3 regions of the Marisediminitalea sp. genome follow, and region 2 is predicted to be linked to each of the others. Evidence: predicted binding sites of a transcription regulator. Region 2 holds the regulator's gene; each other region holds the start of a gene.

Region 1 (3,285 bases), on a different contig from region 2:
CTGCCAGATGCAGGACGTGCCATGTCAGGCTCGAACTTGTCCATGATGCGGTCAACGACCTCCAGGGTGGCAGCATCGTCCAGTGCGTTCAATTGCCCCTTGGCGTGCACAGCAACATAGTTCCAGGTGGGAACATTGGGCGAACTTGCGTACCAGCCAGGCGAAATATACGCGTGTGGCCCGGCAAAGACCGCTAGCGATTCGGTATTATCCAGTTTTTTCCAATGCGGGTTCCCACGTGCCACGTGTCCTTCCAGAACCAGCTCGTCGCCGTCTTGCCTAGCAAGCAAAGGAATATGCGTCGCCTGCAGATTCTGGCTTACCAGCACGGCAAAGGCGTATTCATCGATAAACGCAAGCTGTTCAGTTTTCTCTTTAAATGCAAAGGGAGCGGGGACAAACATACCAATTCTCAAAAGCCAACACGAAAACCACAGTTGACCATAAATTGCGTGGCGGTACTAACGAATTTCTACAAATGGCAGGAATCGCGGGGCTGACTCGGTTTCGCTGCGTTCAAACGCATTAAATGGCGGGATAGCTAAATCATCCGGTGGCGCTGCTAACAGATTCAGGTTAACAGCCTGTGCCTTGCCGTAAATTGCGTCATCGCGCACGTCGAATTCGTAGTAAATACCATTCCAGAAGTTTGCGCCGAATTCGCCTTTCTTTTTAAACATAAACAACAAGTCGTGTGACAACCAGCTTAGGTCAGTGGCGGTCACTGTACGGGGTTGCTCGTAAGGGTAACGCAGATGACACCATAGCTCTGGCCCTTCCAGACACTTCATTTCTTTCATCGACAGAAAGTAATCGGTAAAAAGCGCGTAGTCGATATCGATGGTGTAACTGACCCTGTCGCTGTTATCAGTCGGCGTAAATAAAACTGTGCCGATGGCCAGCTGTTCCCCTTTGTTGCCCATCAATACAATGGATTTTTTACCGGCAAGTGGGCCTGTAGGTTGTTCGGCGGTAGTTACACAGGCCAATAGCAGCAGGCAAATACAGGCTGTTAGTGTGAATCGTGAAATCTGGTACATGAGCACAACAACATGTTCTTTTATTCGTTTTAAAAACTATAGGTGTTTGCGGCGTTATCGAAAGGGTACTTTAGTAGGTTTTATCTCCTCCCTGGTGATTGCCATAAAGAGGTGATGAGTAGCTTGGCGTTGTATGGGGTGGCTTAACCGCGCATTCAGGCTCGCAATGCTCCAAGGCTTGAATTACACTGCTGTGTATAAATACAGGAAGGAATATTCATTATTATGCGAGCGGAAGAGTCGCTTGCCACGCTACCTATTACACAACTTAAAGGCGTGGGCGCAAAAGTCGCAGAAAAACTCGCGAAAATAGGCTTAAACACCGTGCAGGATGTGCTGTTTCATTTGCCATCCCGCTACGAAGATCGCACGCGCATCTACGCCATTGGTGACTGCCGGCCGTTTACCCACGTCAGCATTTTGGGTGAGGTGATGTCGGCAGATATTCAGTACGGTAAAAAGCGCATGCTGGTGGTGAAACTCAGTGACGGCACCGGCACCATTACCCTGCGCTTTTTTCACTTCGGCACACTGCAACGCAATATGATGACTCCGGGCAATGAACTGCGTTGTTTCGGTGAGATTCGCACGGGTAAGTGGGGGCTGGAAATGATGCACCCCGAATTCAAACTCATTGAGGCCGATACCGAAGAACTGGAAGAAACCCTGACTCCGGTGTATCCCACCACCGAAGGTGTTAAACAACTTACCCTGCGCAACCTTACCGAACAGGCGCTAGCCATGCTGGATAAAGGCGCACTGAATGACTTGTTACCCGACGGCATGTACAGCCAGCAGGTGAGTCTGGCTGATGCGTTAAAGCTGGTTCATCGTCCGCCACCCAGCGTAGCCGTAGAGCAGTTGGAAGACGGTAAGCATCCGGCGCAAATGCGTTTAATTCTGGAAGAGCTGCTGGCTCAGCATTTAAGCGTGCTGAAAATCAGGCAGCAAAGCGATGCGCAGCCGGGTATCGCCATCGAGGTAGACAACGGTTTAATTGATAAGCTGCTGGGGAATTTGCCCTTTTCACCTACCGGCGCTCAGCAGCGCGTGGTCGCTGATATTCAGCAGGATATGCGGCAGCCACGACCAATGATGCGTCTGGTGCAGGGCGATGTAGGCTCAGGTAAAACCCTGGTAGCCGCGCTGGCTGCGTTGTCAGCAATTGGGGCGGGGTATCAGGTTGCGTTGATGGCGCCTACGGAGCTGTTGGCAGAGCAACATGCTAACAACTTCAGCCAGTGGCTGGAGCCATTAGGGATTCAGGTAGGCTGGCTGGCCGGTAAGCTAAAAGGCAAGGCCCGTGAGCAGGTACTGGAAAACCTCGCTAATGGCACCATTCAAATGCTGGTGGGAACCCATGCGATTTTTCAGGAGCAGGTAACTTACAGTCAACTAGCGCTGGTGATTGTTGATGAACAGCACCGTTTTGGTGTGCATCAGCGACTGGCGCTGCGTGAAAAAGGCGAAGCCCAAGGGCGCTTCCCGCATCAGTTAATTATGACCGCCACCCCCATCCCCCGCACACTGGCTATGACTGCCTACGCTGATTTGGATACCTCGGTGATTGATGAATTACCGCCGGGGCGTACGCCTGTGAAAACCGTGGCTCTGCCCGATACCCGACGTGGTGATGTAATTGAACGGGTGCGCGAAGCTTGTGGCGAGCAGGGCCGTCAGGCGTATTGGGTGTGTACATTGATTGACGAATCCGAAGTGCTGCAGTGTCAGGCAGCGGAAGACACAGCTGTAATACTCAAAACCGCCCTGCCCGACTTAAATGTGGGTTTGGTTCATGGCCGTTTAAAAGCCGCTGAAAAACTGGCGGTAATGGATGCGTTTAAAGCCGGTGAACTGGATTTGCTGGTAGCCACCACGGTAATTGAAGTTGGTGTGGACGTGCCCAATGCCAGCCTTATGATCATCGAAAACCCTGAACGCCTCGGGTTAGCCCAGCTACACCAGCTGCGCGGCCGTGTTGGGCGGGGCGCTGTCGAGAGCCACTGCGTGCTGATGTATCAAAGCCCGCTGTCGAAAACCGCGACCAAGCGTTTGGCGGTGCTACGCGAGTCTAATGACGGTTTTTATATCGCTCAGCGAGACTTAGAAATTCGTGGGCCAGGCGAGTTGATGGGCACCCGCCAGACCGGTATGGCTGAACTTAAAATTGCCGACTTAGTGCGTGACGCGCAGCTCATTCCACAGGTACAGCATATTGCAGTAAAGCTCTGGCAGGAGTATCCAT
Region 2 (3,285 bases):
ATGCCGGCGAGTAAAGTGGCCAATCTGAAAAACCGTCAGCTATCCAAACGTCTCGGTATGACGGGGGTAGAAGAACTGAGTAAGGTGCCCAGAAACGTTTACGAGGTAGACTGCGACAACTTCAACAACACCTTTGATAAGCCGAAAGGACACAGTTATTTTACTGAAGTCAAAGGGGTTATCAGTCCGGCATTACAGCATATGATGGAGGCTATGGACGGAGGTCGGGTACAGCCGGCATTACGCACGCATGTACTGGACAACCCTTTCAAAAAACAATAACAATGCAATGAACAGGTATGCCTGGAGGATAACCCCAGGTATAACCTAATCGCAATTTGCGCAGTAGGAGGCGGCATGCAGCATGCGTTTTGGCACGACAAATGGGAGCGGGGGGAAATTGGTTTCCACCAAAAAGACATCAATGCGTTTTTAGTTCGATTTGCTGAAACTGCTGGTCTAACCGACGGCAAGCGCGTGTTAGTGCCATTGTGCGGTAAATCTCAGGATATGACCTGGTTGTTGCAACGGGGTTGTGAGGTGATAGGCGTTGAGCTGAATGAATCTGCTGTTCAACAGTACTTTGCTGAATTGGGTATTACGCCTACGGTGTCTGACGTTGATGATTTTACTTGTTACCAGGCCCCCGATATTACACTGTATTGTGGCGACATCTTATCGATAACCCCCGAATTACTGGGTGACATAGACGGAGTTTATGATCGTGCTGCGCTGGTGGCCTTGCCCGAGGACATGCGCCGTGCCTACGTTAAGACGTTGAAAGCCGCGGCCCCAAAAGCACAACACCTGCTAATCACATTTGAGTATGATCAGGCACTGCACAGCGGCCCGCCTTTTTCGGTAACAGAAGCCGAATTAATTGAGCTCTATGGCAGTGACAGGCTGCAGCCAGGACTGGCGAGTGAACCACTTGAAGGCGGCTTGAAAGGCAAAGTACCGGCAGTAGAGTCGGCGTGGCTGGTGAAATAAATGACAGCGCGTATTTCTACCATAGAAACCTTTATTACGCGTGCTGACTTGGTGAGATTCAACGTCTGGTTCCTTGCCACTGCGCCGTTTACCTACAAATACATGCTGTGTATCGCCTTGGGCGTCCTGAGTTACCTGGTGTATGACCGCGGCATGCCGGATGATGTCGTTGTCTGGATGGTCATGGTTACAGGGTCATTATTGACCGGCTTTGTGGCGACACTGGTCTATTTTCTCTGGTGTATTGCGACGGTACTCATGGTATCCAAAGTATCGAATGGGATATTGGGAAAGCACGAATACCAGTGCCAACAAGACGGCCTGTTTGAAAAAACCATAGCCAATGAAACACTGCATAAGTGGGGCGCGCTGGGGCATGTTCGGCAGGTCGGATCGTTTTTATTGCTGCAGGTGTCAGGCTATCAGTATCACGTATTTCCCCGCCATAGTTTCGAGAATCAGGCGCAGATGGATGCGTTCAGGCAACAGTTGCTCAATCAGGTGAACCAAGCAAAGCAACTGGCATAAACTGCCGTTTAACGGAGAATTTATACAAAACCCGGTTGTCATTTGTGTAAACCTGTATATACTCACAGTTAACTGTATGGAAAAACAGGCTGTTTATGCGTCCATTAACTCCCCGACAACAAGAAGTACTCGACCTCATTAAGTCAACCATGACGGACACCGGCATGCCGCCAACGCGTGCTGAGATTGCCCGTGAACTGGGATTCCGCTCCGCAAACGCAGCGGAGGAGCACTTAAAAGCGCTGGCCAAAAAGGGTGTGATCGACATTCTGCCGGGCACATCCCGCGGGATTAAATTAAATATTCCGTTGGACGATGAAGTCGAAGAAGAAGGCCTGCCGTTGATTGGTCGGGTTGCTGCGGGTGAACCCATCCTGGCGCAGGAACACGTTGAAATGCATTACAAAGTGGATCCCGCTTTGTTCCATCCAAAAGCCGACTTTTTGCTGCGCGTTAACGGTATGAGTATGAAGGATATTGGCATTTTGGACGGTGACTTGCTTGCCGTTCATCGCACAACCGATGTGCACAATGGTCAGGTGGTTGTCGCGCGTGTTGACGAAGACGTTACCGTAAAGCGCCTTGAAAAGCGTGGGCGTGAAGTGTTGTTACACGCTGAAAATGAAGAGTTTTCACCTATTAAGGTCGATCTTGCTAATCAGCCCTTCAACATCGAAGGTATCGCAGTAGGTGTCATTCGGAACGCAGACTGGATGTAATCAACTGCACCATAATAACGCATTTAAAAACCGGCTTAGCGCCGGTTTTTTTGTATTTGAAGAGCATAATCCTATCAAACCGCTCTTTTACCTTGCTAAATCTCTCTCATCACCATCAATTTTAGTTAATAAACACTCACTCACATGAATGCAGTATTTTTTGCCTGATTGGACGAAAAATAGCCAGTAATCCAGATTTTAGCGAAAAAGGACTGGACGCAAAACACACAATGAGTAATTCTTATACAGTGCTTAACAAATAAATAACATAAGAAGCACAAAATATTAAAAGGCTAGTTCAAAAAACAACCATAAAGGGCCTGGAAGCTTATTCTCGCAATGGGGCGTTCTGTGAGACGCTGGCGGGCCTTAACGGAGGTGTTGAGTGAAGCAACTCGAGAGATGCGTACTGAAAGCCTGTACTGCATTGGTTCTGTTAGTAGTCGGAACGACAGCGATTGCTGCGGGAAGTAACGACGTATCGTCATTAAATTTACGACGCGGCGCGACGGAAATCAGTGGACAGGTATACGATCTCCACATGCTGATGTTCTCTATTTGCGTAGGGATAGCAGTAGTGGTGTTCGGAGTCATGTTTGTTTCAATGTACCTGCACAGAAAATCCCGCGGTGCCAAACCCGCGAATTTTCATGAAAACGTGAAGGTGGAAATTGCCTGGACGGTAATTCCTTTTCTCATTCTTATATTCATGGCAGTGCCTGCCGCGAAAACCCTGATAGCCATGGAAGATACCACGGAAGCGGATCTTACGGTGCTGGTTACCGGGTCGCAGTGGAAGTGGCACTACAAGTACATGGACCGTGAGGTAGAGTATTACTCCCTGCTCGCCACACAGCGTGAACAAATCAATAACCGCTACAACAAAGGCGAAAACTATTTGCTCGAGGTTGACCGCCCACTGGTGATCCCGACCGGGCAAAAGGTCCGTTTCCTGATCACTTCTGACGACGTTATCCACTCCTGGTGGGTTCCTGATTTCGCGGTGAAGAAAGACGCAAACCCCGGTTTTATTAATGAAGCCTGGACC
Region 3 (3,285 bases), on a different contig from region 2:
TCAGCACTGAATACAGGATCAGCGTAATAATCACCCAGGTGGGGCCGGGTTTATCCCAAAAGCAATCCTTGCGTTTGTTCATGACACGTCCCTGGTCAGTTAGCGCAGTTATCAGCGAATGAAATCAGGTAGCGCGTAATAACCGCGCCGCCTGGTACATTTTTTACACTACTCCTTTGTGCTCAACGTATCAACCAGCATTAACACTGACCCTAGCATAAACAGGTATACGCCGACCGTGGCATAATTTACCAGTTGGGGTAAAAACAATGTGCTTCCGCATAGAAAACACAGGCTGGCAATGATGAGTGTCTTATTCTTGTTTTGCAGCACAGGCCTACTCCACTTCCGGGGTAAAGTTAAAGCTAACCGCAATCCGGTTCCAGCTGTTAATTTCCAAAATAACCGTAGTGAGTTCAATGAGTGCCTGATTGCTAAACTGCTCCGCCGCCTGAGCGAAAGCGTCTGACACATCCGGTTGGGTTGCAATCATGGTTACCGCTTCTGCCCACGCTAACGCGGCTTGTTCCTGTGCGGTAAAACAAGGTGCTTCACGCCACGCAGGCAATACATCGAGGCGAGGTTGTGCTTCGCCGTCAGCCCGGGCCTCTGAGGCATGCATGACCTGACAAAAGCCACAATGGTTGAGTTGCGATACCCGAAGTTTTACTAAATGCCGCAGGCGGGCCGATACGTTATCATCGCTGGTTTTGCCTAGTTCAATCAGGTGCTCCGAGATTCGTGGGCAATGTGCAAAGAGTTCATTGGGGGCTATACGCGCCGTCATTGTTGGTTCCTCATTCTTTAAGTGACTGATGAAGAGGGTAGGCGGTTACTATGTTGAGGTATTGGAAATTTGCGACAACTTTCTGCGCCGGTATTGCGCAGGCGACTCCATGGTTGCCTCGTGAAAAAGATTGGTAAAATGGGCCTGGTCATAAAAGCCCGCGAGCACCGCAATATCGGCAAGGGGTGTTTTGCCACGTAGCAGCAATTCTCTTGCCTTGCGGATGCGATGAAAGCTGAACATTTGGTTTGGGGTAATGCCCATCAGCGAACGCATACGCCTTTCCAGGGTTCTGCGAGACATACCTAATTCTCTGGCGTACTGTTCGGGCGATGCCGTAATACCACAAAGTGCGGCGACCATCGCTGTGTTGACGGGGTTGTTGCGTTGCGTATGACACTGTAGTCTGCTGAGTAACCACTGTTGAATACACATTACTCTTTGTTCAGCAGCGAGTGGAAGCAACGCTTCACACAACGCGGTAATACCTGGCAAGTCATACTCATCAACCTGTTGTGATTGATTCACCGAAGTCAGAAACACCGGACTCAGCAACACCGGGATCGCACCCGGCTTCAGCCGCACACTGAGATGTTCTGCATCAGATGACCAGCGGTGCGGTATGGTGTCGGTATTAAAACAGAAGCGGCAAACGACATTACTCCGGGTAAACTCAAACATCAGGCTCGCCCCTGCATCCGGATAGAGCTTTTCTATCGGGCGGGTTGTGTCAGGTTGTAATGGCATACACCAGATGCACTGCACATGGTCGGCCAATGCGCGGTGCGGCGCATACCAACTGGGTTGTTGCAGCGAAAGTGACGCCGGCACAATAATACCGAGTGATTCGAGTTCCATATGCAATAGGGCTTAATGATTCAGTATCAATAATACACACAATCACAGAGTGTATATATATCACGCAAACATTATGGCGAACGTTGCTGTCAATTTGGTTTGCTGGATATGTGTACGTATATACAGTATTATATGCACGTACTAAATAGCTTCAGGCTGGAATGTCGGTTGTGCGTAAAATAATCCACGTAGATATGGACTGCTTTTATGCCGCAGTGGAGATGCGGGATAACCCGGCGCTGCAAAATGTGCCCATTGCGATTGGTGGCAGCTCTGATCGACGCGGTGTTATTGCTACGTGTAACTACCCAGCCAGACAGTTCGGCGTGCGCTCCGCTATGGCCTCAGCCTATGCTTTGAAACTCTGCCCTGATTTAAAGCTAATACCCGGCAGAATGTCGGTGTATCAGGAAGAGTCTCGTAAAATCAGAGAAATATTTGCTGATTACGCAACCAAAATTGAGCCGTTGTCGTTAGATGAAGCCTATCTGGATGTGACTGACAGCCAGTTGTACAAAGGCAGTGCAACACGTATTGCAGAGGCCATACGCTACCGCATACAGCGAGAATTAAATCTAACCGCGTCCGCGGGTGTGGCGCCTTGTAAGTTTGTCGCCAAGATTGCCAGCGATGAGAATAAACCCAATGGGTTGTGTGTGGTCGCCCCGGATGAACTCGATAGCTTTGTGCGCAGGCTTCCGCTGAAGAAAATTCCGGGTGTAGGGGAAGTGACGCTACAAAAACTGCATCAACTGGGTTTGTACACCTGTGAAGATGTCAGGCAATACCCTTATGAACAAATCCAAAAACGCTTTGGTAAGTTCGGGCATATATTGTGGCAAAGGGCACACGGCATCGATGAGCGGGACATACAAACAAATCGGGTGCGCAAATCCGTGGGTGTTGAAAGAACCCTCAGTGCCGATATACATTCCGAGGCGGAGTGTCTGGAGGTGGTTGAGTATCTGTACGATACACTGGTGAATCGTCTGGCATTACATCAGAAGAAATACCACGCCAGTAAGCCAATGCTAATAAAGTCCCTTGGGGTAAAACTGAAGTTTCAGGATTTTCAGTTAACCACCGTAGAGCATCGTTATTCTGAAGTGGCTAAGCCGAGTTTTCAGGCGCTGTTAAAAGAGGCATATCAGCGAGCGAGGGACAGAGGTATTCGCTTGGTAGGGTTGCAGGTAGGCTTGGATGAGCCCAAAGATGCCCAGCAACTGCTTCTGCCTTTTGATGATAATTAGCAGAAAGTATAATCTTCTACTAAACTTGCATATTCATGCTTTGGATCAGCTTATTGCATTACAATTTGCATGACTATGCAGAAATGTGACACAGGTGTCACATTTGTATTTTAAAATAAGGAAACAGCGAGACCAAAATACTGAGTTCAGCGTATCACCAGCGATATGACAGCATCGACATTCAGGCTTTAACGCTTTTGCCACCCAAAAGGAGACAAAAAATGATAAAACCCGGCGTTTACCAGCATTACAAAGGGAACAATTACGAAGTAATTGGTGTTGCCAACCATTCTGAAGACGAAAGCCAACTGGTGGTCTACCGTCCTATGTATGGCGAAGGCGCATTATGGGTGCGTCCGCTGGAAATGTTTACTGAACAGGTAAAGGTGA

What was found. Region 2 encodes LexA, which represses DNA repair genes until DNA is damaged. Its sites were predicted from a motif close to TACTGTATNNNNATACAGTA; they were not measured.
Region 1: a site for LexA is predicted at 1,230-1,249, ahead of recG (ATP-dependent DNA helicase RecG). Genes of this name have one in related genera too.
Region 3: a site for LexA is predicted at 1,754-1,773, ahead of dinB (DNA polymerase IV). Genes of this name have one in related genera too.

Annotation. Positions count from the first base shown of each region.
Region 1 is NZ_CFIDRX010000006.1:4,129-7,413, reverse strand. It holds gene AC4MRN_RS01740 (FMN-binding negative transcriptional regulator) at 1-404, opposite strand, end outside; gene AC4MRN_RS01735 (hypothetical protein) at 462-1,040, opposite strand; gene recG (ATP-dependent DNA helicase RecG) at 1,266-3,285, shown strand, end outside.
Region 2 is NZ_CFIDRX010000001.1:36,468-39,752, forward strand. It holds gene AC4MRN_RS00145 (alpha/beta hydrolase) at 1-282, shown strand, start outside; gene tmpT (thiopurine S-methyltransferase) at 358-990, shown strand; gene AC4MRN_RS00155 (YcxB family protein) at 991-1,518, shown strand; gene lexA (transcriptional repressor LexA) at 1,614-2,237, shown strand; gene coxB (cytochrome c oxidase subunit II) at 2,665-3,285, shown strand, end outside.
Region 3 is NZ_CFIDRX010000055.1:1,443-4,727, forward strand. It holds gene AC4MRN_RS09085 (ion transporter) at 1-82, opposite strand, end outside; gene AC4MRN_RS09090 (YrhK family protein) at 169-333, opposite strand; gene AC4MRN_RS09095 (carboxymuconolactone decarboxylase family protein) at 338-787, opposite strand; gene AC4MRN_RS09100 (helix-turn-helix domain-containing protein) at 836-1,645, opposite strand; gene dinB (DNA polymerase IV) at 1,816-2,895, shown strand; gene AC4MRN_RS09110 (DUF1653 domain-containing protein) at 3,117-3,285, shown strand, end outside.